DNA from 4 places in the Rossellomorea vietnamensis genome. Region 3 is predicted to be linked to each of the others. Evidence: riboswitches for the same ligand, from Rfam matches in the RefSeq annotation. Region 3 holds a riboswitch; each other region holds the start of a gene.
What was found. Region 3 has a riboswitch for S-adenosylmethionine ahead of N5C46_RS15535 (sugar ABC transporter substrate-binding protein). Riboswitches for the same ligand answer to the same signal wherever they lie in the genome.

Region 1: linked by a shared signal. The riboswitch ahead of N5C46_RS20310 (methionine ABC transporter ATP-binding protein) and the one ahead of N5C46_RS15535 (sugar ABC transporter substrate-binding protein) in region 3 are both predicted to bind S-adenosylmethionine.
Region 2: linked by a shared signal. The riboswitch ahead of N5C46_RS17600 (O-acetylhomoserine aminocarboxypropyltransferase/cysteine synthase family protein) and the one ahead of N5C46_RS15535 (sugar ABC transporter substrate-binding protein) in region 3 are both predicted to bind S-adenosylmethionine.
Region 4: linked by a shared signal. The riboswitch ahead of mtnK (S-methyl-5-thioribose kinase) and the one ahead of N5C46_RS15535 (sugar ABC transporter substrate-binding protein) in region 3 are both predicted to bind S-adenosylmethionine.

The regions. Positions count from the first base shown of each region.
Region 1 covers NZ_CP104558.1:3,966,806-3,974,343, forward strand. The annotation lists gene N5C46_RS20295 (lamin tail domain-containing protein) at 1-944, opposite strand, end outside; gene N5C46_RS20300 (MgtC/SapB family protein) at 1,327-1,866, shown strand; gene N5C46_RS20305 (glycerol-3-phosphate responsive antiterminator) at 1,904-2,473, opposite strand; SAM riboswitch class I at 3,074-3,179, shown strand; gene N5C46_RS20310 (methionine ABC transporter ATP-binding protein) at 3,300-4,325, shown strand; gene N5C46_RS20315 (methionine ABC transporter permease) at 4,378-4,977, shown strand; gene N5C46_RS20320 (MetQ/NlpA family ABC transporter substrate-binding protein) at 4,989-5,825, shown strand; gene N5C46_RS20325 (M20 family metallopeptidase) at 5,838-7,034, shown strand; gene N5C46_RS20330 (hypothetical protein) at 7,168-7,538, shown strand, end outside.
Region 2 covers NZ_CP104558.1:3,445,858-3,453,395, forward strand. The annotation lists gene N5C46_RS17565 (cytochrome c biogenesis CcdA family protein) at 1-104, shown strand, start outside; gene N5C46_RS17570 (response regulator transcription factor) at 114-800, shown strand; gene N5C46_RS17575 (HAMP domain-containing sensor histidine kinase) at 793-1,845, shown strand; gene N5C46_RS17580 (hypothetical protein) at 1,867-2,487, shown strand; gene N5C46_RS17585 (peroxiredoxin family protein) at 2,480-3,061, shown strand; gene N5C46_RS17590 (DUF302 domain-containing protein) at 3,144-3,524, shown strand; gene N5C46_RS17595 (trans-sulfuration enzyme family protein) at 3,650-4,789, shown strand; SAM riboswitch class I at 4,878-4,996, shown strand; gene N5C46_RS17600 (O-acetylhomoserine aminocarboxypropyltransferase/cysteine synthase family protein) at 5,145-6,440, shown strand; gene metX (homoserine O-acetyltransferase MetX) at 6,505-7,538, shown strand, end outside.
Region 3 covers NZ_CP104558.1:2,997,010-3,004,547, forward strand. The annotation lists gene icmF (fused isobutyryl-CoA mutase/GTPase IcmF) at 1-1,437, shown strand, start outside; gene N5C46_RS15520 (hypothetical protein) at 1,746-1,928, shown strand; gene rpoE (DNA-directed RNA polymerase subunit delta) at 2,089-2,652, shown strand; gene N5C46_RS15530 (CTP synthase) at 3,114-4,718, shown strand; SAM riboswitch class I at 4,886-4,994, shown strand; gene N5C46_RS15535 (sugar ABC transporter substrate-binding protein) at 5,091-6,167, shown strand; gene N5C46_RS15540 (sugar ABC transporter ATP-binding protein) at 6,184-7,538, shown strand, end outside.
Region 4 covers NZ_CP104558.1:1,183,701-1,191,238, forward strand. The annotation lists gene N5C46_RS06105 (pyridoxal phosphate-dependent aminotransferase) at 1-86, opposite strand, end outside; gene N5C46_RS06110 (carbon-nitrogen family hydrolase) at 208-990, shown strand; SAM riboswitch class I at 1,086-1,241, shown strand; gene mtnK (S-methyl-5-thioribose kinase) at 1,360-2,544, shown strand; gene mtnA (S-methyl-5-thioribose-1-phosphate isomerase) at 2,560-3,612, shown strand; gene N5C46_RS06125 (DUF2087 domain-containing protein) at 3,655-4,248, opposite strand; gene N5C46_RS06130 (methylated-DNA--[protein]-cysteine S-methyltransferase) at 4,408-4,863, opposite strand; gene N5C46_RS06135 (PAS domain S-box protein) at 4,878-7,031, opposite strand; gene N5C46_RS06140 (acyltransferase family protein) at 7,201-7,538, shown strand, end outside.

The DNA.
Region 1 (7,538 bases), 970 kb from region 3:
ACATGATCCTTGCCTGGAGTTGCTTTTAATCCAGTTGGAGTGGATGGGGCTTCACTATCCACAATTTCCTGTGGGACGGCCCGGACTTCTTTTGTTGCCGGGGATTCATTTCCTTCTGCGTCCACGGATGTCACCCTGAACGTATAGGCCTTTCCATTTTCCAACCCGTTTAAGATTGATGTGGCATCGTCCGTAGAAGTGATCGATCCATCAGATTGGTAGATTTGATAGGAAACGGCACCCTCCGTCGCTTCCCACTCAAGGGTAACCGACTGGTTGGCTGGAGTTGCGGTCAGGTTTGTAGGTGTCGCAGTGCCAGCTACCTGTCCGGTCAGAACGACGCCTGGAGTCGGCTGTTCATCATTGTTAAGCTTGGTCATCGCGGCAGAGCTGGTAGCCTGATAGGTGATGCTCCGGTTCGTGATGCCATCTACTTCGCCATCATTGATGAGAGCGGTGCTGAGGATCGTGCCATCGGCGTCCGCAATTCCTACCTGACGCAGGCTGCTGTCATGCAAGCCCTGACCAGTTGAGGTCAGCTTGACTTCGTATACATCCTCGGGCGTGAGGTTCATCTCATAATTGGAGTTGAAGTCCCAAAGGGGTACATCAGGATAGGCTAATTTCTTTAACCAAAGGACGAGGGAATCTTTCGGCTGGATGATTTTATCTTCGATGGGCCAGCGGTTGGCAGGGCTTGAGAAGTTACTTGTGAAGTATTGAAGCTGATAGTCTTGCAGGTTGATGGCTTCTGAGGTGGTATTATAGATTTCGACGTACTCATAGGGCTGTCCTGACCCTGCAGATTTGGTTACGATTTCCGTAATGATAAGGGGCGGGTTGGTTTCTTGCGCACTTGCATTGTGAAACTGAAGTAATAACAATCCTGTGATAACTAAAACAAGAAGGGTGGCTATCCGGGTTATTGAGTTGGTTTTCAACATCATTTCCTCCTTTTTCTATTGTTTATGTAAAAAAGAAAAGAACCCCATGGCAATGGAGTGCACGATGACCGTACACGCGATTGACATAGGGTTCTCCTCATCTCTACCCACTTTATTCACTGTTTAAGTCCATCATACAATGTACCCAAGCTAGAGGAAATGGGCATTTAGGTTTAATTTAGTGTATATTTAGAATTTTTAGATATATCGTTGAAATGAAGCGGGAATTGGTGTATGATGAAAGGAATAAGATGAAGCTTGATAGGAAGAGTAAAAGAGATCCCCTGTGAAGCGAATGGTTTGATTTTTTTCACAATACTGTGGAGAAATCATGTATTCGTTTTGTGGCGCGGTCTTTTTTTCATTTAAGGAGGAAGAGGTCATGGGGCATTACATGGATGAAGTAACGAGATTCTTCTGGCAGCATGATATCTATTTCCGGATTGTCGTGAGCGCAATATTAGGATTCATCATAGGGTGGGACCGGACATCCAAAAATAAGCCCGCTGGTTTAAAAACATACACATATGTATCAGTGGCTTGTACGTTGATCACGATTGTCTCGATTCAAGGGGCCGAGATGCTCAGTCAACCGGGTAGTGGTAAGATGATGGATCCATTCCGTCTTGCCGCTCAGATCGTATCCGGTCTGGGATTCCTTGGGGCAGGCGTGATCCTGAAGGACGGGTTGAGGGTGAAAGGACTCACTTCAGCAGCCATGATTTTTTACGTGGGGGGAGTCGGCATCGGCATTGGAGCTGGATTTTATTCCCTCGTCATCTTTGCCACACTGGTAACCTTCATTATTACGAAAATTGGAAACATCTTTGAAGAGCGGGAGATCACGATCGTACGAGTTCGCCTCCCGTGGATCGGGAAAAAAAGAAAAGATGATGATGCAGAAAAAAAGGTAGGGACCTAAAAGGACTGGAACTCAGATGAGTTCCAGTCCTTTCTAGTCAAACATCCAAATTCCAAAGCTTCGGATCCCCGGAAGAAATGGCGAGGGCGCCGGCACTCAACCCATTCAGAATATCCTGCTTATTACTGATCAAGCCACCAGCGATGATGGGCAGGGTTGTCATAGTCGTGAGTTTATCAATAATAGAAGGCATCAGACCAGGAAGCACTTCAATGGCATCGGGCTTGCAGTTATGGGAGATTTCAATTCCCTTATCAAGGGCATTCCGGTCGATCAAAAAGAGACGCTGAATCGTCATCAAGCCTTCTTCCTTCGCATACTTGATCAGGTTGCTCCTTGTCGTAATGATACCAGCCGGTTTCCAAATTTCTGCTATGTATTTAATGGCACTCTTCGTATTGGACAGCCCATCGATGAAATCAATATGGATAAACGTGGTTTTACCGGCGTCCTTCAGCTTTTTCAGATATCCGTTCATCGTAATTAAATTGCCTGTAAGGATGAACACGATGTTGGCGTTTGACTGTATGGCTTTGTCGAGGTCCTTTTCATCCTTGATGGAAGCGATGACCTGGGATTGGACTATGTCGATAATGTTTGGTTTCATGTAATTGGCCCCTTTGAAAAGTCTGAATATTTTTTCTTTTAGTATAGCACAGTTGTTTATGGGGTAGGCGATGACCTGGAAAAGTACGATATAGATAATATTTGGTCGCTCCTTTATGAGTGAATATAGTAGACAGCCTGTTAAGATAACTAGCACAATTATCGTTAGTGAGATCCGGGTAAGCACCAGAGCTAATCAATAGACGGAAAAATTCCGCTTAATTCGTCATTACTTTAAAAAAAAGCTGAAATAGACGGAAAAATTCCGCCTATTGACTCAAGAAATACAATATGAGGTGATTTTTCTGTGTGTAAGCGGAAAACCTCCGCTTATTTTCCCTCAAATCTAGTTCCAAACTGAATGTAACCGGAAAACCTCCGCTTATATCCTTGATCGTAAAGTGGGTCCGATTCCGTTTCTACCTTCTCCTTTCAAGTAATCTCAATTTCTCTTAAAGCCAAAAAATAGAGTAAGAACCGTCTCCGGTTTGCCCTCCATAATGAAATATATTGAAAAACAGGATTGACAACCCAGCTAAAATCCTTTACCATTACCCTAATGCAGAAACGCATCATAACTTTAACTTAATAAAGCGTTATCTTCTTATCCAGAGAGGTGGAGGGACTGGCCCTGCGATACCTCGGCAACGGGTTCTTAATGAATACCGTGCCAATTCCATCAAGTCATATGACTTGAAAGATGAGAAGAGCGGGACATATACATATTTGTGCCTCTCTTCTTATGAAGAGGGGCACTTTTTATTTTCACCCATGTCCTTATAACCCAGGCACCGAGAAGAATACATAACGAAAGGAGCAAGTTCTGTATGATCAGAGTTCAGAATGTTACGAAAGTATTCGAGACGAAGGATGGCCCATTCACTGCTTTGAGGGATGTTTCCTTTGAAGTGGAGAAGGGAGAGATTTATGGGGTGATCGGATTCAGTGGAGCGGGGAAAAGCACGCTTGTCCGCTGTCTCAATTTTTTAGAGAAACCATCTTCGGGTGATATTTTCATAGAGGGTCGCAGCCTGAAGGATCAGTCGGCCATCGATCTGAGGAAAGAGCGGCACCGCATCGGGATGATCTTTCAGCATTTCAATTTGTTTCAATCCCGGACGGTAGCAGGGAATATCGCCTACCCTCTGAAACTGGCAAAATGGCCGAAAGATAAAATCAACGAGAGAGTAAAGGAATTGCTCGCGTTTGTCGGACTTGAAGATAAAGCGAAGCATTATCCCGATGAACTGTCAGGAGGGCAGAAGCAAAGGGTAGGGATAGCAAGGGCACTGGCGACGTCGCCTTCGATTCTGCTCTGTGATGAAGCCACATCGGCACTGGATCCTCAGACGACGGAATCGATTCTCAATTTATTAAAGAGAATCAACGCGGAGTATGGCATTACGATCGTGATGATCACCCACGAAATGGGGGTCATCCGGGAAATCTGTGACAAGGTCGCGGTGATGGAAAATGGAGAAATCGTGGAAGAGGGAAGCGTCTTCGATATCTTCTCCAACCCCCAGACCTCGACGACGAGAAACTTTGTGAAGAGTGTCATGAATGATCAGCTGCCGGCATCGGTTCTTGATAAATTAAATGACAGCAAGGAAGGGCGTATCTGCCGCCTTATTTTCAAGGGGGATTCGACGGGAACGCCGATCCTTTCCGAAACGGCAAAGACATTCAATGCCCATATCAATGTATTATTCGGACAGATCACGGAACTACAGGGCAAGCCGTTCGGGAATCTCATCGTACAGATCATCGGCAGCAAGAACGAAACGGAAGAAATCCTGGAATATTGGAGAAACAGATTATTCGTAAGCGAGGTGGAGAAGCGTGCAAGTTAACTGGGAATTATTCTGGCCAAGAATTATTGAAGCGACATGGGATACCGTGGCGATGGTGTCATTCTCCCTTTTATTCGCCACGTTGATCGGGCTTCCCCTCGGCATCATCGTTGTGGTGACGAGGAAGGGGCACTTACTTGAACATAAAGCCGTCTTTTCAGTACTCAGCAGCATTATCAACGTGTTTCGGTCGATCCCGTTCATCATCTTGATGGTGGCGATCATCCCCTTTACAAGATTGGTAGTGGGCACGTCAATCGGCACGGCGGCAGCCGTCGTCCCGCTTGTAGTATTTGCGGCACCGTATATTGCGAGATTGGTAGAGAGCTCGCTCCTTGAAGTGGAACCGGGAGTCATCGAAGCGGCGGAGTCCATGGGGGCCGGGCCGTGGCAGATCATCTTCGGCATCCTCATTCCGGAAGCACTGAGTACACTGGTCCTGAATATCACAATCGCGACGATCGGACTTGTAGGGGCATCAGCCATGGCCGGGGCAGTCGGAGGCGGTGGACTTGGGGATCTTGCCATCGCATACGGATATCAGCGATTCGAAACATCCGTCATGATTGTGACCGTCATCATTTTAGTCGTGATGGTACAGGGACTTCAGACGGCAGGAAATACATTATCAAAAATCATCAGGAGACGTTAGGAGAGAAGAATATGAAAAAATCAATCAGTCTAGCAAGTATCGCCATTCTATTATTCACCCTACTATTGAGCGGTTGCTCCGGAAACAGTGCATCCGGTTCAGGTGACAACGAAGTCGTGAAAGTCGGAGTGAATGGATCCGGGGTGCCGATTTGGGAGTATATGAAAGAGAAAGCAGCGAAGGAAGGAATTGACATTGAGATTGTGGAGTTTGCCGATTACGTGAGACCAAACCAGGCGCTGGCTGATGGGGATATCGACCTGAACGCCTTCCAGACGATTTCGTATTTTGATTCTTTCGTGGAAGAACATAACCTGGACCTTGTACCGATCGGCTCGACGATCATCGCGCCGATGGGCATCTATTCGGAAAAATATAAATCAGTAGAAGAGTTACCGAAAGGCAGTAAAGTTGCCGTCCCTCAAGAGGCGACTAACCTTGGACGTGCCCTTCTCTTATTGGAGGAATCAGGCCTAATCAAACTGAAAGAAGGATTTGATCAGTCACAAGGTCTCGAAGCCATCAAAGAAAACCCGAAAAACCTTGAATTCACACCGGTCGTCGCTGCCCAGACACCGAGGGTACTGCCGGATGTGGCAGCATCGATCATCAATAATGGCGTAGCGGTGGAAGCAGGACTCGTCCCGGTTGATGACAGCATCTATATCGAAGGGGCGGAATCCAAGCCATTCATCAATATCATCGCGGCACAGGAAAAAGATAAAGACAATAAGACCTATAAAAAGATCGTAGAGCTCTATCAGGAAGATGACGTAGCGGAACATATCAAGAAATCATACAAAGATTCCCTGATCCCGACATTCGTGCCGGTCAGTGAATTGCATTAGGAGGGAAAAGAGATGAGTCAACCAGCAGTGATTACCGATCGCAAAAACAACATCGTCTCTGCAGTCGATCAATTGGCTGTGAAACTCGTGTCGACCAGCCATCAGATCCACGACAAACCTGAAATCGGAAACGAAGAGTTCTTTGCTTCAGAGACTTTAACCACCTTACTTGCAGCAAACGGGTTCTCCATTGAACGGGGAGTGGCGGGTCATGAGACTTCCTTTGTGGCACGCAAACATTCAGGGAAGGAAGGACCGGTCATCGGCTACCTGGCTGAATATGACGCCCTGCCTGGACTCGGCCATGCCTGTGGTCACAATATCATCGGGACGGCAAGCTGCGGGGCGGCCATCGCCCTGTCGTCCGTACTCGAGGAAACAGGAGGGGAAGTGGTCGTGTTCGGTACTCCTGCCGAGGAAGGCGGTCCGAACGGAAGTGCGAAGGGCAGTTTTGTAAAGGCCGGCTTGTTCGAAGGAGTGGATGCCTGCATGATGGTCCATCCATTCAATCGGACAACACAGACAGGGAAAACCCTTGCGGTGGACCCCCTTGATTTCGAATTTAAAGGAAGATCTGCCCATGCGGCAGCTTCCCCTGAAGACGGCATCAATGCCCTCGACGGTGTGATCCAGCTGTTCAACGGCATTAACGCCCTTCGTCAGCACGTGACCGATGATGTACGGATTCATGGCATTATCACCCACGGTGGGGACGCGCCAAACATCGTCCCTGACTATGCAAAAGCCCGCTTTTATATACGAGCTGCAACGAGGGAAGCGTGCAATGAAGTCACGAAGAAAGTAAAAGCCATCGCTGAGGGATCGGCTCTTGCCACGGGGACGAAACTGAATATCATCAAAATCCAAAATGAAGTCGATCACTTTCAGCTCAACCGCCGTTTCGATCAAGTATTCCAGCACTCCATCGAGTCACTGGGCGAATCCTTCGACGATACGGAACGAAAGGGACTCGGCTCATCCGACGCCGGAAACGTCAGCCGCGTGGTCCCGACCATCCACCCCTACATCAAAATCGGCCCCGAATCCCTCGTCGTTCACACGAACGAATTCAGGGAAGCGGCTAAATCCACCGAGGGTGACCGTGCCCTTGTGATCGGGGCAAAGGCACTTGCGCTGACGGGGTATGAACTCCTCACGGATAAGCTGCTTTTAGAGGAAATATGGAAAGAGTTCGGTTCAAGTAAATAAAGACGAAGAGACAGCTAAATCAGGGCTGTCTTTTTTATATTGCTGGAGAATGTTCCAATGTTTAACAAAAACCCTGAGAGGATAATGAATAAATGAGAGATAGTATCGTAGAAACCAAAGAAAGGAGAACGACATGAAAAAACTACTGATAGCAGGAAACCTTTTTTTCTCCCTCTCAATCCTGGGAGCGTGCGGTTCAGACGAGGCCGAACCGGAAGAGAATACATCAAGCGATACAGCAGAAATGAATGATCAGCAGGAAACCCAGGAAATGGACGAACCGGCAGCAGACCTGTTCAGCAGTGAAAAGCTGCAAGAACGAATCCAAAAGGGGATGGATCTTGATTCCTATTCTGCTGAATTAACAGCAATGGAGGAAAAAGGGGAAACCACCCTCGTCAAAAAATACAACTTGACCGGGAATGAAGAAATAAAAGCACAAATTCTTCAATCGTCAGACGGATTTGTCGCAGTGGAAACGGATGGACTGGAAGTGACAGACGT
Region 2 (7,538 bases), 450 kb from region 3:
AAATCAATGGAGCATTGATGATCATCTTGGGATTTCTTGTGTTTAGTGGGAAGATGCAGCAAATCAGCTCTTATCTTTCCGTTTTTAGTTTCTTTTCAACATAGGGGGAGAGTATGAAGGTTCAAAATAAGACGATTCTGATTGTTGAAGACGATGTAAAGATTCGCAAGCTAATCAAACTCTTTCTTGAAAATGACGGGTATGAAGTGTTTGAAGCCCAGGATGGGGAAGAAGGAAAACGATTATTCAAAGAGCATGACCCTTGCTTCGCGATCCTGGATCTGATGCTTCCGAAAACCCAGGGAGAAGAGTTGTGCAGATGGATTCGGGAAGAAGAGAAAAGTGATATCGGTATTATCTTTGTGACCGCCAAAACGACGGAGGATGAAAGAATCCTTGGATTGAAGGCCGGGGCGGATGATTACGTCACAAAACCGTTCAGTCCGTCTGAACTTGTGACAAGGGTGGACACAGTCCTTCGCAGAACAGGGACGCGCTGCCAAAAGCTCAGCAAAAAAGGATTGACGCTGAAGCCGATGAAAGGAGAGGTCACCTATAAAGGCGACACCCTGGAATTAACGTCCTTTGAATTCAGGATCCTTGAATATTTAATGATCCATGCGGGTCAAGTGATTTCAAGGCAGCAGATTCTTGATGCCCTGTATGATATGAATCAAAAAGTTGTTTCGGAACGGACGATCGATGTCCATATCCGCCACCTCCGAAAGAAACTTCAAGCGATCACCCATCAATCATTTATACAAACCGTCAGAGGGATGGGGTATAAGTTCGATGCGTAAAAGAAAAGAAGTATGGGGGATATTCACTCAGTTGACTTTTCTTAATACAATCATCATTGCCCTTGTCATCGCCATAGCTGGATTCACGGTCAAAAACTATGCTTGCACCCTCGTCAATCAGCAAGAGATTACAGGGACGGACCTGGAAATCCTGCTTAATCAATATTTGGTGAAAGTAAGCATTCTTGCCTTCCTTCTTGCCGGCGGCTTTCATTTCCTTTTATTAAAGTGGTTGATTCATCCATTGAAAAAACTAACAGCCGCAACACAAGAATTGAAAAAAGGAAATCACCCTAAGCGACTGAAGAATCCTCTGATTTATGAGGTGAAAGAGCTGAATGATGCCTTCAATGATTTAACAGAACGGACGGCTCGCGTAAAATCAAAGCAAAACCGGTTATTAAAAGATCTGTCCCATGAATTAAGAACTCCCTTGACCAATTTATCAGGATACCTCGAAGGCCTTGAAAAAGGAATTGTAAAAGGCGATCAAGAAATGTATCGTTCCCTTCAGGAAGAAACAACCCGGATCGAACGATTGCTGGAACAACTCGCCCGGATCAATCAATGGACATCCGACGGGGAAATGAAAGACTTCAAAAGGGATAAAATTTTGATTCATCAGCTGATAAAGAGGCGGATCACCATCTTTCATATTAAATTCCTTGAAAAAGGGATCATGGTGGATGACACTCTTGAACCTTTCACGTTGGAGGGAAGCATTGATGGACTTAATCAAGTCCTGAGCAATCTCCTTCAAAATATTGTGGATTACGACAATGGGAAGAAGGTAAGGATAGAAAGCTGTGTTGAGGAGGGATCTTATGTGATCCGGTTTTCCCATGAAGGAAAAAGGATTCCTGTTGAAGAAAGCGAGCTGATCTTTGAACGCTTCTATCGTGTTGATCCTTCGAGGTCGCCTTTGACAGGCGGAACAGGACTCGGACTGGCCATAGCAAAAGAGATCGTACTTGCCCATGGAGGAGATCTTTCCCTTGCAACCGATGGTCTTCATCATACCTTTGAGATACGACTTCCCAAATAACGAATGATTCGAGGATAATACATGACAGAGCAATGGTACACGATCGGTTCCTTTACATTCCCCTCCTCATGGGGGGCCATCATCGCCTCATTCGTACTGACTTTCTTATTCCTTTTCTTCTGGAATCGAAAGGCCAGTGACTGGTATTCGAATGCCATTTTGATTTTTATACTAGTCTGGAAATTGAGTGTGATTGTGATCGACTTTCAAACGGTCATCAAGCACCCCTTTACGATTCTCTATTTTCACGGAGGGATCATGGGGTATTGGTTAGGCTTGGCGGCTGTTCTCCTGTATATCTTTTTCAGGAAAGTCGATTGTCCATCTACCCCTATCATTTCATGGATGACTACGGTACTTGTCTTTGAGGTTGTCTTACATATGCTCCATGATGACTTTCTTTTAGCGGGTATTCAGTCCGTTCTCAATCTGATGATGGTTTATTTTGGGGTGAAAAAATCAGCTGGATCTGATGGAAGGATGTGGAGTGGGCAGATATTCGTTTTGTTCACCCTTTTCCAATTATTGCTTCACACTTTGATCGGCGGCTTCGAATTATCCGTCACCACCTGGTCGTATTTAGTGATGATGATCGGTCTCATCTTTCTTTTAACGGTAAGGAGGAAAACTAAAAGTGAATAAACGAAATTTTGCTCTGGCGATCGTCGCACTGCTGATCGGAATCTTCCTTGTGAATTTGTTCCAGGATCAACAGGAAAAAAAGGCAAAAGAAGAGGCTGCCCAGTTGGCCAAGGAATCCATGGACCTTTCTGATGCCAAGCAGGGACTCACCAAAGGGGATCGTGCACCGGACTTTACCTTATCCACGTTGGAAGGGGAAGAAGTAAAGCTGTCTGACTATCAAGGCAAGAAAGTGATCCTGAATTTCTGGGCCACCTGGTGCCCGCCATGTAAAGCGGAAATGCCCCATATGGAACAGTATTACGAAAAAAACGCGAAAAAAGAGAATGTCGAAATCCTTGCCGTCAATTTGACCTCACAGGATGATGGGGAGAAGGCAGTCCAGCAATTTGTCGACGGCTACGAACTCACTTTCCCCATTCTCATGGATGAGAAAGGGGATATCGGAGACGAGTACCGGGCATTCACGATCCCGACCACTTACATGATCGATACAAACGGCCTCATCCAGCACAAAATCGTCGGCCCCATGAACGAAGAAATGATGGGTAAAATGGTCGGAGGGATGGAATAATGGGAGGGACGGACCTCTGACAGGACGTTTCGTTTTATACGCTATGAGGTATAAGTAACCATAACCCAAAAGGAGGATCAAAATGTTCCACTACACAAAAGACGTTTCAATGAATGTGAAGGATGCCGTATCAGCAGTAGAGGCATCCTTGAAAGAAGAAAGCTTCGGGGTTCTGTGGAATCTTGACCTGGCCGCCAAGCTTCAGGATAAAGGGCTGGATTTTAACGAAGAAGTAGTTGTCCTGGAAGTATGTAATCCCCACGAAGCGAAAAAGGTGCTGGAAGAAAGCATGCTCGTCAGCTATTTCCTGCCTTGTAAAGTGACGGTATACACAGAAAAGGGAACGACGAAGATCGGGATGGCAAAGCCCAGCAAGCTGATTGAAATGGTAGATAACGATGAATTAAAACGATTGGCGTTGGAAATCGAAAATCGCCTGATCGGGTGTTTAGAAAACGTCTGACGATTTGAACCTGTTGCAAAAAGCGGCGGGTTCTTTTTTTGCCTCCCATTAACTCATACTCCTCACAATCTTCTGAATATGATACACTTTTAAAAATACATAGATTCAGGAAGGATGAAAGTGAAATGAAATTCACCACCAAGGTCGTACATAGTCAGCTGAAAGGAACAGAGGAAATCCGTAGTAAGACAACACCGATCTACCAGACGTCTGCTTTTTCTTTTACGTCTCTGGAGGAACTTGAGGGTTTCTATGAAGGGAAGTCTCCTTATCTTTATTCAAGGACGGGTAATCCGAACACGGATGAACTTGGGAAGATGGTGGCAGAACTTGAAGGAGCTCCTGCGGGTGTCGCCACGTCTTCCGGATTGTCGGCAATCCTGGTTGGTATCCTTGCCGTTGTTCAGGCAGGGGACCATATTGTTGCGGCGGAGGATTTATACGGAGGCACTTTCCATATGCTGAAAGAAGAGCTGAAATCATTCGGTATTTCGACCTCCTTTGTCGATTTCACGAGTGAGGAGGAAATCGAGGCAGCACTTACTCCCGACACCAAACTTCTCTACAGTGAGACGGTAACCAATCCATTTATGCGGGTAGAGGATATTTCAAGAATGGTAGCTCTTGCCGAAAAGCATAACCTGAAATCGATGATCGACAATACATTCGCCACACCATTTCTGCGTCAGCCCTACCTTGAAGGAGTCGATCTGGTCGCTCACAGCGCTACGAAGTATATCGGCGGGCATAGCGATATCACAGCGGGGGTCGTAGTCGGAAAAGAAGAGCTTGTGCAAAAGGCAAGAGAGAAGGTCGTCAACATCGGTTCGAACCTAAGTCCATTTGAAGCATGGCTCACATGCCGGGGGGCGAAAACATTGGCACTTCGGGTGGGGACCCAGGCTCAGAACGCGGGAACACTTGCAGATGAACTGCGCAGCAATGAGCAGGTGAAGAGGGTCTATTATCCAACTGATCTATCCGATAAAGGGAATGGGGCGATCGTCACCATCGAACTCGATGCCAGCTGCGATATCAGCACATTCTTCAAGTCCCTTGGATGGATCAAAATCATCCCGTCCCTGGCCGGCGTGGAAACAACGGTTTCCTATCCGCTTGGAACCTCTCATCGTGCCCTTCCGAAAGAAGCGCAGGAAAAACTAGGCATCAACACCCATGTGGTGCGCATATCGTTAGGTATCGAGGATGGGGGAGATATCGTTTCTCAATTCAACGAGGCAATAGCAGCTTCTGTTAAAAAATAAAAAATTCTGAAAATGGTCTTGACGTTGAGGCTGGTTACCCTTTATAATTCATCTCAACGCATGAATTTTTCACATTGACAATTAAATGCTCTTATCCAGAGAGGTGGAGGGACTAGGCCCGATGAAACCCGGCAACCTTCATGTACGCACTGTGCGTCACATGAAAAGGTGCTAATTCCTGCAGGCGATCTGCCTGAAAGATAAGAGGAGGACCCTATTCAATTAGACCCTCTTCTTAGGAAGAGGGTTTTTTATTTTATCCTCTTCTCGCTTCCTAGGTACCTATTCTTCTTCGGTTTTTCAGTATCTTAGTTCAACAGAATCCCAAAACCAAAACAATTAGGAGGAATTCCAAATGACAAAATCATTCGATTTCGACACACTTCTTCTTCACGGCGGCCAGGAGCCGGACCCAACTACAGGCTCAAGGGCGGTACCCATCTATCAAACGACATCCTACGTGTTCGACAACAGCGATCACGCCGCAAAGCTATTCGCCCTTGAAGAACCGGGAAACATCTATACCCGTATCATGAACCCGACAGTCGACGTCCTCGAGAAGCGCCTCGCCCTTTTAGAAGGGGGAATCGGAGCCTTGGGTGTATCATCCGGGATGGCCGCCATTTCTCTTTCCATCCTGAATATAGCCGGTGCAGGGGATGAAATCGTGGCAGCCACCAATCTGTACGGCGGAACGTACAATTTATTCTCTACGACCCTTCCGAAATACGGAATCAAGGTTCATTTCGTCGATCCGACTGATCCAGAGAATTTCCGAAAAGCGATCACGCCGAAAACGAAAGCGGTATTCGCCGAGACGATCGGAAATCCGAGCCTGCACGTCCTGGACATCGAGTCGGTGGCGAAAGTGGCCCATGACCATCATATCCCGCTCATCATCGATAACACATTTGCCACGCCATATGTGTGCAAGCCGATTGAGTGGGGAGCTGACATCGTCATACACTCCGCGACGAAGTGGATCGGCGGCCATGGTACGGCCATTGGTGGAGTCGTCATCGACGGTGGGAAGTTTGATTGGAATCATGAGAAGTTCCCTGGATTTACAGAAGAAGATAGAAGTTATAACGGACTTCGCTACGCACAAGATGTGGGAGCGGCCGCTTTCATCACAAAATTAAGGGTGCAGCTGCTTCGGGATCTCGGGGCGTGCTTAAGTCCACAAAACGCATTTCTGCTGTTGCAGGGACTGGAAACCCTGCATCTCCGCATCGAACGTCACACGGAGAATGCCTTTAAGATTGCGGAACACTTAAATCAGCACAGCGGAGTTGCCTGGGTTTCTTATCCAGGTCTCCCACAGCATCCATCCCACGCTCTTGCTCAAAAATATTTGAAAAATGGAGCGGGATCCATCGTCGTCTTTGGAATCAAAGGGGGCAGGGATTCAGGACGTAAAGTCGTCGACAATATTTCCCTCTGGTCCCATGTTGCCAATGTGGGGGATGCGAAGTCACTGATCATCCATCCAGCCTCCACGACTCATCAGCAATTGAACGATGAGGAAATCCGGGCCACAGGTGTCACCGAGGACCTTGTAAGACTTTCCGTCGGTTTGGAATCTGCGAAGGATTTGATCGAGGATCTGGATCATGCGATTGAAGTGGCTTTAGAAACGTCGAGGGTATAAAAAATAACTGTTTTCACCGGGGGGGCCCATGACCCCAAACAACACCAAAAAAGGAGGTGGAGGAATGGAGAACTCATACTCTTATGAAGTAAGCTCCATTACCGTCCCATCCCTCACCTTAGAGTCAGGCACCACGTTATACAATATAAATCTGGCCTATGAACGGACCGGGAATAAGGACGGTCCCGTCATCCTCGTATGCCATGCCCTCACCGGCACCCATATTGTGAAGGGAACGAGTGAGGATCAGGGCTGGTGGGATGGACTGGTCGGACCAGGATCCTACATTGATACCGATCTATACAATGTGATTGCTTTCAATGTGTTAGGGGGATGTGAAGGAAGTACTGGACCGACGTCCACGGATCTGGAAACCGGAGGACGATACGGCCCGGACTTCCCCCACATTACCATACGGGACATGGTCCACTCCCAATATGAAGCACTCCAACAACTCTCCGTCGAAAGGATTGAAGCGGTGATCGGCGGCTCGCTGGGTGGAATGCAGGCATTGGAGTGGGGGGCCCTGTATCCGACATATATCAATAAGGTATTCGCCCTCGCCGTCTCACCGGCATTGAATGATTACGGTCTCGCCTTCAATCATATCGGGATCACAGCAATTGAAGGGGATCCCGAATTTCAAAATGGCCACTATCCTCACGGTTCCATATTAAAAGGGCTTGAGATTGCCAGGATGGTCGGGATGGTGACCTATCGTACACAGGAGTTGTTTGACAGGCGCTTCCAGCGGGTGAGGACCAATGAGCAGTACAATGTGGAAAGCTATCTTGATTATCAAGGAAAGAAACTGGGAAAGCGATTTGATCCGAACAGCTATCTTACCCTCCTGAAAGCGATGAATACCCATGACATCGGGAGGGGAAGGGGAGGATCGGAAATGGTCGCCGATTCCTATCCGTGCGAGCTGGTCTCGATCAGCTATGAGGGTGATTTGATCTATTCTCCACAGTATTTAAAGGAATTCACACTACAAGTGCCTAAGGGTGAACATTACTTTATCCCGACAGCATTCGGTCATGACGGGTTCCTTGTGGAATTCGAGAAATGGGGAGGGATCATCTCTTCTCATCTGAA
Region 3 (7,538 bases):
GATGATGCGAAACGCCTGAGTACGGCTTTTGATTCTGTGACTTTATATGGGGAAGATCCGGATCACCGTCCTGACATTTACGGAAAAGTCGGGGAGAGCGGTGTGAGCATCTGTACGCTGGAAGATATGAAGAAGCTGTATGCCGGGTTTGACTTGTGTGCTCCTTCCACATCCGTGTCCATGACGATCAATGGTCCTGCACCGATCATCCTTGCCATGTATATGAACACGGCGATCGATCAGCAGATCCGCATGAAGGAAGAAGAACTCGGCCGCGTGTTGACGGTGGAAGAGTATGTGGAAGTGAAGGAACAGACCCTTCAAGTCGTCCGCGGAACGGTTCAGGCAGATATTTTAAAAGAAGATCAGGGTCAGAATACGTGTATCTTCTCAACTGAATTCGCCCTGCGCATGATGGGGGATATCCAGCAGTATTTCATCGATCACAAAGTACGGAACTATTACTCTGTATCGATTTCCGGCTATCACATCGCGGAAGCGGGAGCGAATCCGATTTCCCAGCTTGCCTTCACGTTGGCGAACGGTTTCACGTACGTGGAATACTATTTAAGCCGTGGGATGGATATCAATGCCTTTGCGCCAAACCTATCATTCTTCTTCTCGAACGGCCTCGACCCTGAGTATACGGTGATCGGACGTGTCGCACGACGCATCTGGTCGACGGTGATGAGGGATAAATACGGGGCGAATGAACGCAGTCAGAAACTGAAATATCACATCCAGACATCAGGTCGTTCCCTGCATGCCCAGGAAATCGACTTCAATGATATCCGTACGACGCTCCAGGCGTTGATGGCTCTGCAGGACAACTGTAATTCCCTGCATACGAACGCTTATGATGAAGCGATCACGACACCGACGGAGGAATCCGTGCGCCGTGCCATGGCGATCCAGATGATCATCACGAAAGAACACGGATTATCGAAAAATGAAAATCCGCTTCAAGGATCGTTCATCGTAGAAGAGCTGACGGATCTCGTGGAAGAAATGGTCCTCACGGAATTCGACCGCTTAAATGACCGCGGCGGCGTACTCGGATCGATGGAAACCCAGTATCAACGCGGCAAGATCCAAGAGGAATCCATGTTCTACGAAATGAAGAAGCATTCAGGTGAGCTTCCGATCGTGGGAGTGAACACGTACCTGAATCCGAATCCACCATCTGAAGAAGACATGGACAGCATGGAACTGGCACGTGCCACAAAAGAAGAAAAAGAAACACAAATCCATAATCTGCGGGACTTCCAATCACAACACAAAGACGAAACCGAAGAAGCCCTCACCCGCCTGAAACAGGCAGCGGTCGGCGGAGGAAACATCTTCGAACAACTCATGGAAACCGTGAAAGTCGCAAGCCTCGGCCAAATCACACGCGCCCTCTACGAAGTAGGCGGCCAATACCGACGCAACATGTAACAACGAAAAGGAAAATGAGACTACTGTACAAATGCAGTGGTCTCTTTTTTACAAATGGCTTATATTTGATGGTCAGTATGCATAGTATGAATGATGGTGGCATTAAGCTTTTTGGGTCGCGTTTCTCTCATAAAAAATTAAAAAGAAACCACAACAAGTTTAAAAACCCGCCAAACCGTCTATCCTTTATACGAAATCAACCAACTTTTAACATGAACTTAATACTTATAGGGTAAGATATCCTATATAATAAGAATTATCAGACAAGTGAACGGGGAAGTACGATACATACGTTTGGATGTGAGACTGTGAAGACCATTTTACGCTGCATACTATTCATCATCACCATATACGCCGCCATCCTTTTATATCAATTTCAACTCGGTGCCATCCCTTTTTTCCTGCTCTCTTTTTATCTATTTTATGAAGCGTTCCGGGTGATCAAAAACGGTCAGAAAGAAGAGAAGTTAGGAAATGGCAGGCCTTCCTGAAATCAAATGCGAAAAAAATGCGGGAAATACGAGATATGTCTGGCATAAAGTGATTTATATTGTTTATAATGTTGAATATGGTTAAAATTGATAATGGAGAATTTTTGCCCTTTTTTACTCTACTTAGTAGAGTGTGAAATAGAGAAAGGAAGTGCGTAAAGTGAGTCTTAAGCAATTATCCAAAGAAGAATTGCGTCAAACATCATTCATTGAATTGGCACATGAAATTTTAGTAGAGAAAAAGCAAGCGATGGCATTTGAAGAGATCGTTAGCGAAATCAAAGGTTTGCTTGAAATCTCTGATAAAGAGGTTAAGAGCCGTTTACTTCAATTCTACACGGACTTGAATATCGACGGACGTTACATCGCCATGGGGGATAACCGTTGGGGATTAAGAGAATGGTACCCGGTTGATCAAATCGAGGAAGAGACCGTTCCAACGATGAAATCCAGCAAAAAGAAAAAGGCGAAGAAGAAAGACGAAGATCTGGATCTGGATGATTTCGATGATCTGGATGATGAAGATCTGGATTATGATGATCTTGATGATGCGGACGATGATGATGATCTTACGGATGACGACGACGATGTCGATGTGGATGATGCAGACGAGGATCTGGATCTTGATGACGACGAGGAAGAGCTCGAGATCGATGAATTCGACGATGTCGACGATGAAGATGAAGACGAAGAAGATGAATTGGAAGAAGAGGAAGAGAAATAATCTCTCCCGAATCAGTATGGCTCCCGCCAGGCTTTTGGGCCTTTTGGGGGCCTTTTGATTTGCGTGAAATGAGTGAAAATTCTATCCCTTATTCTATGCTTGACTTCTACCTCTTAGGAAGGTAGTATTTTATTTGGGCTCCCTAAAAAGGGACAGATCACGTATATCACGCTCCCCTTACAAGATTGTAAGCGGGGCGTTTTTTGTTTTTATAAGAAGAATGCATTGACATGAACGGGTTGTTGCCAACCTTTCATAAGTGGAGGATCGATTCTTTCAAGACCCCTTCCATTTTTATGTATCTTGATCATAAGAGGCTGTCTTAAAGCTTGAGTATGCAGGTGAATTTATTTTAAGAGAATGGACTTGTCCTTCTTTGAACAAGATAAATTCATGACATACCTACAATAGACACCCTCTACTTTTTTTGAACCAAACTTACTTTGAAGGGGGACATATACATGACTAAGTATATTTTTGTAACAGGCGGCGTAGTGTCGTCACTAGGGAAAGGGATCACAGCAGCGTCCCTTGGAAGACTATTGAAAAACCGTGGAGTGAGCGTCACGATCCAGAAGTTCGATCCATACATCAACGTGGATCCGGGAACGATGAGTCCTTATCAGCACGGTGAAGTATTCGTAACCGATGATGGTGCTGAGACGGATCTGGACCTTGGCCACTACGAGCGTTTCGTTGACATCAACCTGACGAAATACAGCTCTGTGACAACGGGTAAAATCTATTCTACTGTTCTGAAAAAAGAGCGCCGCGGGGATTATCTTGGCGGGACTGTGCAAGTCATCCCGCATATCACAAATGAAATCAAAGAGCGCGTGTACCGTGCCGGCCGCGAAACGAATTCCGATGTCGTGATCACGGAAATCGGTGGAACGGTCGGGGATATCGAATCCCTTCCATTCCTTGAAGCGATCCGCCAGATCAAGAGTGATGTCGGCCGTGACAACGTGATGTACATTCACTGTACGCTGATTCCTTATATCAAAGCGGCGGGCGAAATGAAGACGAAACCGACCCAGCACAGTGTAAAAGAGCTTCGCAGTCTCGGGATCCAGCCAAATGTCATCGTCGTACGTACCGAAATGCCGATGACCCAGGATATGAAAGACAAGATCGCGTTATTCTGTGATATCGATAAACATGCCGTAATCGAAGCGATGGATGCAGATACGCTTTACTCAGTACCACTTGCCCTTCAGGATCAGAAGCTCGATGAAATCACGTGTCAGCACTTGAAGTTGAACTGCCATGAAGCAGACATGACCGAGTGGAATGAGCTGGTTGACCGGGTGAAAAACCTTTCCCGCAAAACAAGGATCGCCCTTGTCGGGAAGTATGTTGAATTACAGGATGCTTATATTTCTGTAGTCGAAGCCCTTCGTCATGCAGGATATCATTTCGACAGCGACATTGAAGTGAGATGGTTGAACTCTGAGCTTGTCGACAACGAAAATGTGGCAGAGAAGCTTGCTGACGTGGATGGAATCCTTGTACCAGGCGGCTTCGGTGACCGCGGTGTCGAAGGAAAGATCGCTGCGACGCAATATGCCCGTGAAAACAAGATTCCTTTCCTTGGAATCTGCCTTGGTATGCAGCTGGCATCTGTTGAATATGCGCGTAATGTCCTTGGACTTGAAGGAGCACACTCGGCTGAGCTGAATCCTGAAACGCCATATCCGGTCATCGACCTTTTACCGGAACAAAAGGATATCGAAGACCTTGGCGGGACCCTTCGTCTCGGACTATACCCATGTAAGCTGACAAAAGGTTCAAAAGCCTATGCAGCCTACGACGGGGAAGTCGTATACGAACGTCACCGTCACCGTTTCGAATTCAACAATCACTACCGAGAGCAAATGGAAAAAGCCGGCTTCATCTTCTCAGGCACAAGCCCGGATGGCCGTCTTGTGGAAATCATCGAGCTGAGCGACCACCCATGGTTCGTCGCATCTCAATTCCACCCGGAATTCACATCACGCCCGACACGCCCGCAGCCTCTATTCAGAGACTTTGTGGAAGCGTCCCTTGCGTATGGTGAGAAATAAGATTTGAATGATAGAGCCCTCCCGGTTTGGGAGGGCTTTTTTATATTGTTGGGTGATCATTTCCGGAGACCCGCCACAGAATTTTTTTAAAAAAGAATATTGACAATATTTCCACATATCGTTAATATAGCGATTATAGCAAAAGCGAACACAACCAATTTCATATTCTCTTATAAAGAGTTGGCAGAGGGACTGGCCCGATGACGCCCGGCAACCTACCGTTTTACGACGGAAAGGTGCTAAGACCTGCAGGAAGCATTTCCTGAGTGATAAGAGCACGTTTATTTATACATAAACCTCTTTTCTCTTGGGAAAAGAGGTTTTTTTATTGAAAAAAATAGAGGGGAACACCCTCGGGAGGAGAAAAGAAAGATGAAAAAAACGGCATCATTACTCGTATTAATCGCACTACTTTTCAGTTTGGCGGCTTGTCAGCCAAAGGTATCACAGGAGGCGGAAGCAGACGGTGGGGAAGCGACTTCCGATCATCCGTTAGCCAATAAAAAAATCGCCCTTATTATGCAAATCAATCTCGGGACATTTTCCGCTCAATACATAGAAGGGGTCAAGGAACAGGTGGAAAAGTTCGGGGGGAAGGTTCAAGTGTTCACTTCGGAAGGGGACCTGGCCAAAATGTCCTCTAACCTGGACGCGGCGATCAACCAGAAATTTGATGGCATTCTGATCGACCATGGAACGAAAGAAGCACTGCAATCAGGGGTGGAAAAGGCGAAAGAACAAAATATTCCGGTTGTTGTATTCGATGCGGATGTGGCATCAAAAGGAGTGACGGTCCTCGAGCAGGGGGACAAACAAATGGCTGAACAAACCTTGACGAAGCTTTCAGCTGAGCTTGGCGGCAAGGGTGAAATCGTAAAGATTTGGGTCGCAGGCTTTGCGCCCATGGAAAGACGTCAGGCGGCATACGAAGAATTTTTAAAGGAAAATCCAGATATCAAAGAGGTCGCGGCATTTGGAGCGGCGAGTCAGAATACAGCGCTGGATACACAGGCTCAGATGGAGGCCATCTTGAAACAATATCCAAACAAAGGGGACATCGATGCTGTCTGGGCAGCGTGGGATGAATTTGCGAAAGGTGCCGTCCGGGCAATCGAAGCGGCGGGGAGAGATGAAATCAAAGTATACGGAATCGACATGAGTGACGAGGATCTTCAGATCATTCAAAAAGACGGCAGCCCATGGGTGGCATCGGCAGCTGTAGATCCGAAAGATATCGGCAGGGTCCAGGTCCGCTTCCTTTATCAAAAGCTGAACGGAAAAAAAACGCCTGAAAAGGTGAAATTGGATCCCGTGTTCATTGAAAAAACTGCTTTACCGAAAGAATCGATTACAACGGATCAATTGAACGAGCATATTGAAGGATGGGGAGCGAGTGAGCAGGGGTATACAGATGAGCTGAAAGAGCTCGAATCTTCGTTCACAAACTAGAAAGGAGTTGGGAGCGATGGCGTCTCCACTATTGACTATGTCGGGTATCAACAAGAGCTTTTCGGGAGTGAAAGCCTTGAAAAATGCTAGATTCGATGTGCGGGAGGGAGAAGTTCATGCCCTGCTGGGAGCGAACGGGGCAGGGAAAAGCACCCTGATGAAAATTTTATCAGGAGCCTATGTCGGGGACAGCGGAGACATCATTCTTCTCTCTGAAAAAAGAGTCTATGAATCTCCGAAGGAAGCCAAGGAACACGGTATTCACTGTGTCTACCAGGAAGTGGATACCGCCATCGTTCCCGAACTCTCGGTGGCGGAAAATATTTGCCTGGATCAATTCTCTCAAAAAGGTTCCCTCTTCATCACTCAAAAAAAGCTGAAAAAAGAAGCAGAGGCGGCAATGAGTAAAATCGGGGCTGAATCGATCCCCCTGCATCAGCCCGCCGCTTCGTTAAGTCTGGCTGAAAAGCAGTTGGTCCTCATTGCCCGTAGCCTTCTCCACAAAGCAAAAGTCCTGATCCTGGATGAACCGACGGCACCACTTAGTTCTTCAGAAACAGAAAGGTTATTCCAGGTGATAGACGATTTAAAAGAAGAGGGAGTGGGGATCATCTTCATCTCCCACCGGCTGCCTGAAGTGTTTCAGATTTCCGACCGCATCACAGTGATGAGAGACGGTGAGACAGTCGGAACGTATGAAACACATCAAACGAGCTCACATGAAATCATAGAGGCCATGCTGGGTGGGGCATTCCAGACAGATTTCCAGAAGGGCTCCCTTGTGGCAGGTGAAACACTGTATGAGGTAAAGGGGCTGGACGACGGTAGAAAAGTGAAAGATATTCACTTATCGGTCAAGGAAGGAGAAATAGTCGGGGTAGTGGGTCTTGTCGGCGCTGGAAAAACGGAGCTAGCCAAAGCTTTATTCGGAACCTCACACCTTGAAGGAGGAGAGTTCTTCCTCAAAGGGAGAAAGCTCAAGATTCACTCTCCCAAGGAAGCGGTTCAAAATGGATTGGCACTCGTTCCCGAAGAGAGGCGGAAAGAGGGGCTGTTCATTCATGAATCGGTTCAGCACAATCTCAGCTTTCCTTCCTTGAAGAAAGTATCCAACGGGTTATGGATCAATAAGAAGAAGGAACGAAAGCTTGCTCAGGAAAAAATCCGCTCCCTTGGAATCAAGACTGCCCACGAGGACGTTCAGGCGAACTTTTTAAGTGGGGGGAATCAGCAGAAGGTGTCCATCGGGAAGTGGCTGACGGATGAGGCTTCGGTCTTCTTATTTGATGAACCGACCAAAGGGGTGGATGTGGGAACGAAAAAGGAAATCTTCTCCCTCATTCAATCCCTCGCAGAAAAAAGGAGGGGGAT
Region 4 (7,538 bases), 1.8 Mb from region 3:
ACAACCGCATTCACAGTTCCTGCAAGGGAAGCGAAAAATTGTTCCGGTAATGATTCCAATCGTTTTGCTTTTTCAAAGTGTTTCATCCATTCACCCACTCATTTTTTTGAAAATTAATTACTTTCAAATTCTAGTCACAAATGATATAACGGAACATAAAGAATGTAAAGGAATAAATGACAAAAAGTACATAACGAGGTGATGGTAATGATTCAAAAGGTTGGTCTCGCCCAGATGGATATTATGTTTGGGAATCCTGAAGAAAACAAGTTGAAAGTGGAACAGTGGGTCAAAAAAGCAAAGGAAGAGGGATGCGGTACCGTCGTCCTTCCAGAGCTGTGGACGACAGGTTATGATCTTACACGGATAGATGAAATCGCAGATAAAGAAGCCGAAGACTCTTCCTCCTTCCTGACTTCCCTTTCAAAAAAATATTCCATTCATATCGTTGGTGGTTCTGTTGCCAATAAATCAAATGACGGGGTAAGAAATACACTTTTGGTGGCGGATGCTAATGGGGCGTTGGTGAAACGGTATTCAAAGCTTCACTTATTCAAACTAATGAATGAACATCATTATTTACTTCCTGGACAGGAAGACGGGTCGTTCTCTCTTGATGATACGATGATGGCAGGACTCATTTGTTACGATATCCGTTTCCCTGAATGGTTCAGGAAACATGTGATGATGGGAGCGAAGATTGTCTTTGTGGTGGCTGAATGGCCGGCTGCAAGAATAGATCACTGGCAGACCCTCTTAAGGGCACGTGCGATTGAAAATCAATGCTTTGTGATTGCATGCAACCGTGTGGGGAGTGACCCAGACAATGAATTTGGCGGCTCCTCCCTTATCATCGATCCGTGGGGGGAAATCCTTGCCAAAGGAACCCAAAGTGAACAGTTGGTCGCTGCTGAAATCAATTTGCAGGAAGTGGAAAAGGTCCGTAAACAAATTCCGATCTTTCAAGACCGGAGACCAAATTTTTATTAGAAAATATTAAAAAACCGTTGACATGGAAAATACTTCAATGGTACCATTCAATTCAAATGAACATTCAGAATTTTAATTAAATAAGATATACGCAACTCTTATCAAGAGCTGGCTGAGGGATTTGGCCCTATGAAGCCCAGCAACCGACCATAATACCGTTGTAAAACGGGGCGCTGTATGCGCCGGATGATCAATCCAGTAAGGCACGGTGCTAATTCCAACAGAAAGATCATCTTTCTGGGAGATAAGAGGCGAAGAAGATGACTCTTCAAGCCTCTTTCGAACATGGAAAGAGGCTTTTCTTATGCCGCGGAAAAGCCTCCCTAACACCTTTTCTTTTAGAAGGGTGCACTAAAAGGAGGAACGAAAATGGCAATCACTAAGCTCAATACGTATCAACCACTGACGGAACAGTCGGCCATCTCTATGGCAGTGAATGTAGGAATCTTTGAAGACGGTTCACTTTTAACTTGTGAAGAAATCGGAGATGGAAACCTTAATCTCGTTTTTCATGTCGTTGAAAGGGATTCAGGTAAAGGAATCATCATCAAGCAAGCCCTCCCCTATGCAAAGGTTGTAGGTGAAAGCTGGCCACTTACCATCGAACGGGCAAGGATTGAAGCGGGTGCCTTAAACCTTCAGCGATCATTTGTAGGCGATCTCGTACCGGAAGTGTATCATTCTGATCCATCCCTTGCCGTCACGGTGATGGAGGATTTAAGCAGCCTCACCATCGCACGTGCCGGCCTGATCAATGGGAATAAGTACCCCCGGTTATCAGATGACATTGGTACATTTCTTGCAAATACACTGTATTTCACATCTGATTATGCCCTTCATCCATTTAGGAAAAAGGAGTATGTGAAGGAATTTTCCAATCCTGAGCTATGCAAAATCACAGAGGACCTGGTATTCACGGATCCTTTCTTCAACAGTGAAACAAATGAGTTTGAGGAGGAATTATCCGGGGATGTGCAGCAATTATGGGATGATTTCACTGTAAAGCTCGAGGTGGCGAAGCTTAAAAAGAGTTTCCTTACCGAAGGGGAAGCCCTGCTTCATGGAGACCTCCACACGGGCAGTATCTTTGTGGATGACCAACACACAAAAGTCATTGACCCGGAATTTGCTTTTTATGGGCCGATCGGTTTCGATATCGGTCAGTTTATTGCAAACCTTATTTTCCAAGTGATTGCGAGTCCAGGTGAAAAGGAACCCATCCTACACCATATCGAAAATACTTGGAACGTCTTCTCAGCTACGTTCTCCAAACATTGGAAGGAAAGTGGTGACGCCTATACGAAGGTGAATGGGTACCTTGAGTATGTATTGGAGAAGAGTTTTCAGGACAGCATCGGGTTTGCAGGATGCGAGTGCATAAGAAGGACGATCGGTCTTGCACATGTGGATGACCTCGAGAGCATCGAAGATAAAGAACAAAGATTAAAGGCCAAGCGGGCATGCCTTAACCTTGGAAAAAAGCTGATTGTAAATCGGAAACACATTCTTTCCATTGAAGAGCTTCTGACTTTAGTACGGTCATATTCTGAATAATTAAAGGAGATACTCATGACACATACACCGACCATTCCAACTTCACTCGAGTGGCATGAAGATCATTTACTGATTCTTAATCAACAAAAGCTGCCGAACACTGTGGAATATTTGACGCTAACGAACATTACAGACTATTACAACGCCATCGTCTCTCTCAAAGTGAGAGGTGCACCGGCAATAGGGATCACAGCCGCCTATGGATTGGCACATGCTGCTTCCCATTATGAAACAGACAATCTAACAGAATTCACTCACCTATTCAGGAGGGATAAAGATTACCTAGCCGATTCAAGACCGACAGCAGTCAACCTGGTCTGGGCATTGAATCGGTTGGAACAAGTTCTGGCCCATGCACAATCCGTTAATGAAGCCAAGACCAATCTGCTTCATTCAGCCATCCAGATCCATACGGAGGATGAAGAAGTATGCAGGATGATCGGTGAATACGCATTGGATGTATTGGATGACAAGAGGAGGATCATGACCATCTGTAATGCGGGATCCATTGCCACGAGTAAATATGGAACGGCACTTGCTCCCTTTCACTTAGGCAGGGAAAGGGGAATAGGGTTTCAAGTATTCGCCTGTGAAACACGCCCCGTCCTTCAGGGCGCACGACTCACTGCCTGGGAGCTTCAGCAATCCGGTGTCGACGTGACCCTCATTACTGACAGCATGGCCGCTCATACAATAAAGGAAAAGGGTGTGGAAGCCGTGATCGTAGGAGCCGACCGAATTTCTGCCAATGGGGATACCGCAAACAAAATCGGAACCTCCATGCTTGCAATCCTATGCCACCATTACCATATACCATTCTACGTGGCTGCCCCTTCTTCGACATTCGACCTCTCCTCAAGAACCGGTGATGATATCCCGATTGAAGAAAGAGGACCAGACGAAATCACGACGATGGGTGGCACTATGATCGCACCCGAACACGTCCATGTTTATAATCCCGCTTTTGATGTGACTTCTCATGAATTGATTTCCGGCATCATCACTGAAAAGGGTGTGCTGTATCCTCATTTTCAAGAAAGCATTCAACAGACTATAAACCTGGCATAATTATGTTGAAAGAGAAGGATGACCATCCTTCTCTTTCCTCTTTTATTCTGATAGTTTTGTAGATGCCCACATTTCCTTTGGATTCACCTCATAAATGCCGTTTTCCCGATACATGAACTGATGGATGATGAACTCTCTCCTCAAGGTGGCGAAATCTTCATGGAATTGCAGGATGTACTCATTCAGCTCTTTTTCCTTATACTTTTCCCCCACCTTCAGACCTTCCACGAGGTGTTCAAGAATGAATAGTTTTTTCTTTTGTTGGGCGGGAATACTTTTGATGCGTCCATTTTTCTCCAGAAAATTGTTCTTCACCTTCTGTTTTTCTTTCACTAACTTCTCTGACATTGTCCTGTCCCCTTTCTCTTCTTGAGCAAACCTGTGCAGAACGTCCCCGTGATGACTTAGTACTTTTTTATTCAAATGGTAGTAAACCGTGTTTTTCTCTTTCCGCGAATAAACAAGATTGCACTCTTTCAGTTTCGTCAAATGATGGGAGATCGTTGGCGCAGTAAGTCCGAGCTTTCCGGCTATGGCCCCTACGTGCAAACTCTCTTCTGCCAATAAGTAAACGATCTTGATGCGGGTCGCGTCCCCCATCGTTTTATGAAACGCGATTTGTTTGCTTAATTGCACCCTTCCACCTCCTATCTATTTAGATTATCATCTAATTAGATAATAATCTAAATAGAGAAAATGAGCAACTGTTATTTTCAGAATTTTCCCCCTGCATGATCGTTTCGTGAACCCAAAATAAAAAACAGGCATTCTCCACATGGAAAATGCCTGTTCCTATTATCTTTCTAATAAGAGTAACGTTTCTTTCTTGTCTATTTGCTTACCTGCATAACCGGTGAGTGTCTTATTTTTCCCAATGACACGGTGGCAAGGGATGATGACGGGAAAACGGTTCGCTTTATTTGCCTGCCCCACAGCCCGGACCGCTTTCGGTCTTTGAATGGCTTGTGCTACATCCTGATATGACCAGGTTTCACCATAGGGTATTTCCTTGAGAATATTCCATACTTCCTTTTGAAACACGGTTCCTTCTATTTTCAATGGAAGATCAAATGTTCTTCTATCACCCCTGAAAAACTCCAGTATCTGTTCCTTTGCTCTATTCAAAATGGGATGATCCGTTTCGATGCACTCTTCTTCTTCAACAAACTGTACAGAAAGCAATTGAGTGGGATCGGCCGTAAGCTTCAAATTCCCAATGGGGCTGTCGATTACAATCGTATGAATGTTCATATTACAGGACTCCTTTATGATTTAGGCAGATAGATATGGAAAACGGTCCCTTCTCCAACGATGCTTTCAACTTGGACGCTGCCTTTATGTTCTTTAATAATCTTAAAGCTTACCATAAGTCCAAGTCCAGTCCCTCTTTCTTTTGTTGTATAAAAAGGTTCGCCGAGCTTCTTGATTTTATCCTTTGAGATTCCGCCTCCCTGGTCTTTAATCTCGATATGGATCAACCCGTCCTCAGTCTCCCCGATGCTGATGGAAATCACCCCTCCATCCGACATGACTTCAATCGCATTCTTAATGACATTGATGAAAACCTGTTTTAACTGGTTGGGTTCAGCTACTATGGTCGGAAGGTCTTCCTGATACCTTTCCTCATACTGAACATTATGCATGACGGCCTGTGCACTCAGTAATTCCACCGTATCCTTCATGATCCTGATTAAATTCGTTTCCTGGTATTGGATCGCCTGAGGTTTGGCCAACACGAGAAACTCCGTGATGATTGACTCAATACGCTGGAATTCAGAAGTGATCACATTAAAATACATTTCATGATCTTTGCCGACGCTGTTCTCAAGCAGTTGGATGAATCCTTTAAGTGCAGTCATCGGGTTTCTGATCTCATGGGCAATCCCTGCGGCAAGCTCCCCTACCACACTTAATGTGTCAGATTTCCTCAGTTGTTCCTGCATTTCGATTTGATCGGTGATGTCACGGATGATGGTCAAGTTCAGGTTAGAGAGCAAATTGTATTTTGACGATAATTCAACATATTGAAGCCTGTCCCTGGAGGATGTCAGCGTTTGTAAAAACGTTGCCTGACCTTCCTCCTTCAATTGATGCAGATAATCCTCATAGGCTTCTTCACCCGGCTCAATATTCAATATTTCGCGTACATCTTTACCTATGAGCTGATCTTTATCCAACTTAATGATGTTACTCACTTCAGGATTCGCATCTACGACGACATAATTGTGATTGGTCAGAAGCAGCCCGTCCAATGAACCTTCGAATATCTTCCGAAACCTTTCCTCACTCTCCCGCAGTTCCTTCTCCATTTGATATCGTTCACTGACATTACGGAATATGGTCATATTATAACCATCAACGGAATGAAGCTTGGACGTGAATTCCAGATGTTTGAGCTGATTGTTCGGCATGAGGAACAACACCTCATCCCTTACAGCCCCGCTTCTATATAACTGTTCCATGACCAAATCAAACTTCTGGCTTTCCAAGGGATAAACGAAGTCCCTGATTTTTTTGGAAAGGAGCTCGGAAAGTGTGCACTCGAATATCTTCAATGCTGAAGAGTTCGCTTTAAGGACCCTTCCGTCTTGATCCCATAGGACAATGGCGTCAATCGCTTCTTCAAACAACCCTTTGAACAATTCCTCATTACGCTTCAGCTGGATCTCCATCTGCCTTTTTTCCGTTACATCTCTGAGAATGGCCATGTGAAGTTTATGATGAACGTATGGACTTGTCGTAAATTCCACGATTGAAATACTTTGTGATTTCTTGATCGGAATTTCACCACGGGCTTTCTTATTTTGAGAAATCAATTCTTTGATTTTATCAACCTTATAATGGGCATTTTCGGGAATGAAGGAACTGATATTCCTTTTGGTGATCTCATCCTTATCGAGACCCACTTGCAAACTGAATGCATGATTCACATCATTGATATTCCCATCAATATCGAATAGCACGATCCCCTCTGAAGCATTCTGGAAGATGTTCGAGAGTAAGTGTACATTTAAATGGTCTTTGCGCTCTTTCTCCTTCAGTTCCGTTACATCCTTAAAGTATAAATAAGCATTAGGTGAAATGGTCGATTTTTTCAGCAAAAGTTCGACGTGGATGATTTTCTTCTCATTTACATTCATCAGGGTTTCGTCTTCCAAGGTTTTTCCCGTTTCCATTACTTCTTTATAGTGGGCCACTATGGGCGCGGGCACGGAAGAGAAAAATGAGCTGAAGAGCTTCCCTACAATATTCTCATCATTTGACTCCAGGGTTTCATATGCTTCGGGGTTGGCATAAACGATTTTCAACTCTTTATTGATCACAAGCATCGGCATGGGTGAAGCTGAGCAAATTTCCCTATCGACGGGATGACATAAATCCCTATTTTGCTCTTCCTTCACATTACTACTATTAGTCATTTCCTCATCCCCCTACTATATTAAAAGACGACCATTGGCTTAAATATTACAGAATCCGCATAGCTCCCCGTACTTCTGGTGATAATTAACAATGAAAATCATGTTTTGCTCATTGTATCCTAGGGTAAGAATGAATTAGGATTAAACTTTTCTAAAAGATGGTGAAGATATGAAACAGCGCGACTATTACTTCGACAATGCCAAATTCATTTTGATCTTTTTAGTGGTATTTGGACATGTCATCAGATCCTATATTGAAAGCGATCCCTTTATCCTTTCATTGTATAAAACGATATACACCTTCCACATGCCGGCCTTCATCCTTGTGGCAGGGTTCTTCGCGAAAGGATTCTATAAAAAGGGATATATCCAGAAACTTGCTAAAAAGTTGATACTTCCCTACATTGTGTTTCAACTGATCTATACGGTGTACTATCATTTTCTTTATCAAAAATCAACATTCGAGGTGGATCCACTTAATCCTCACTGGTCACTGTGGTTCCTTAT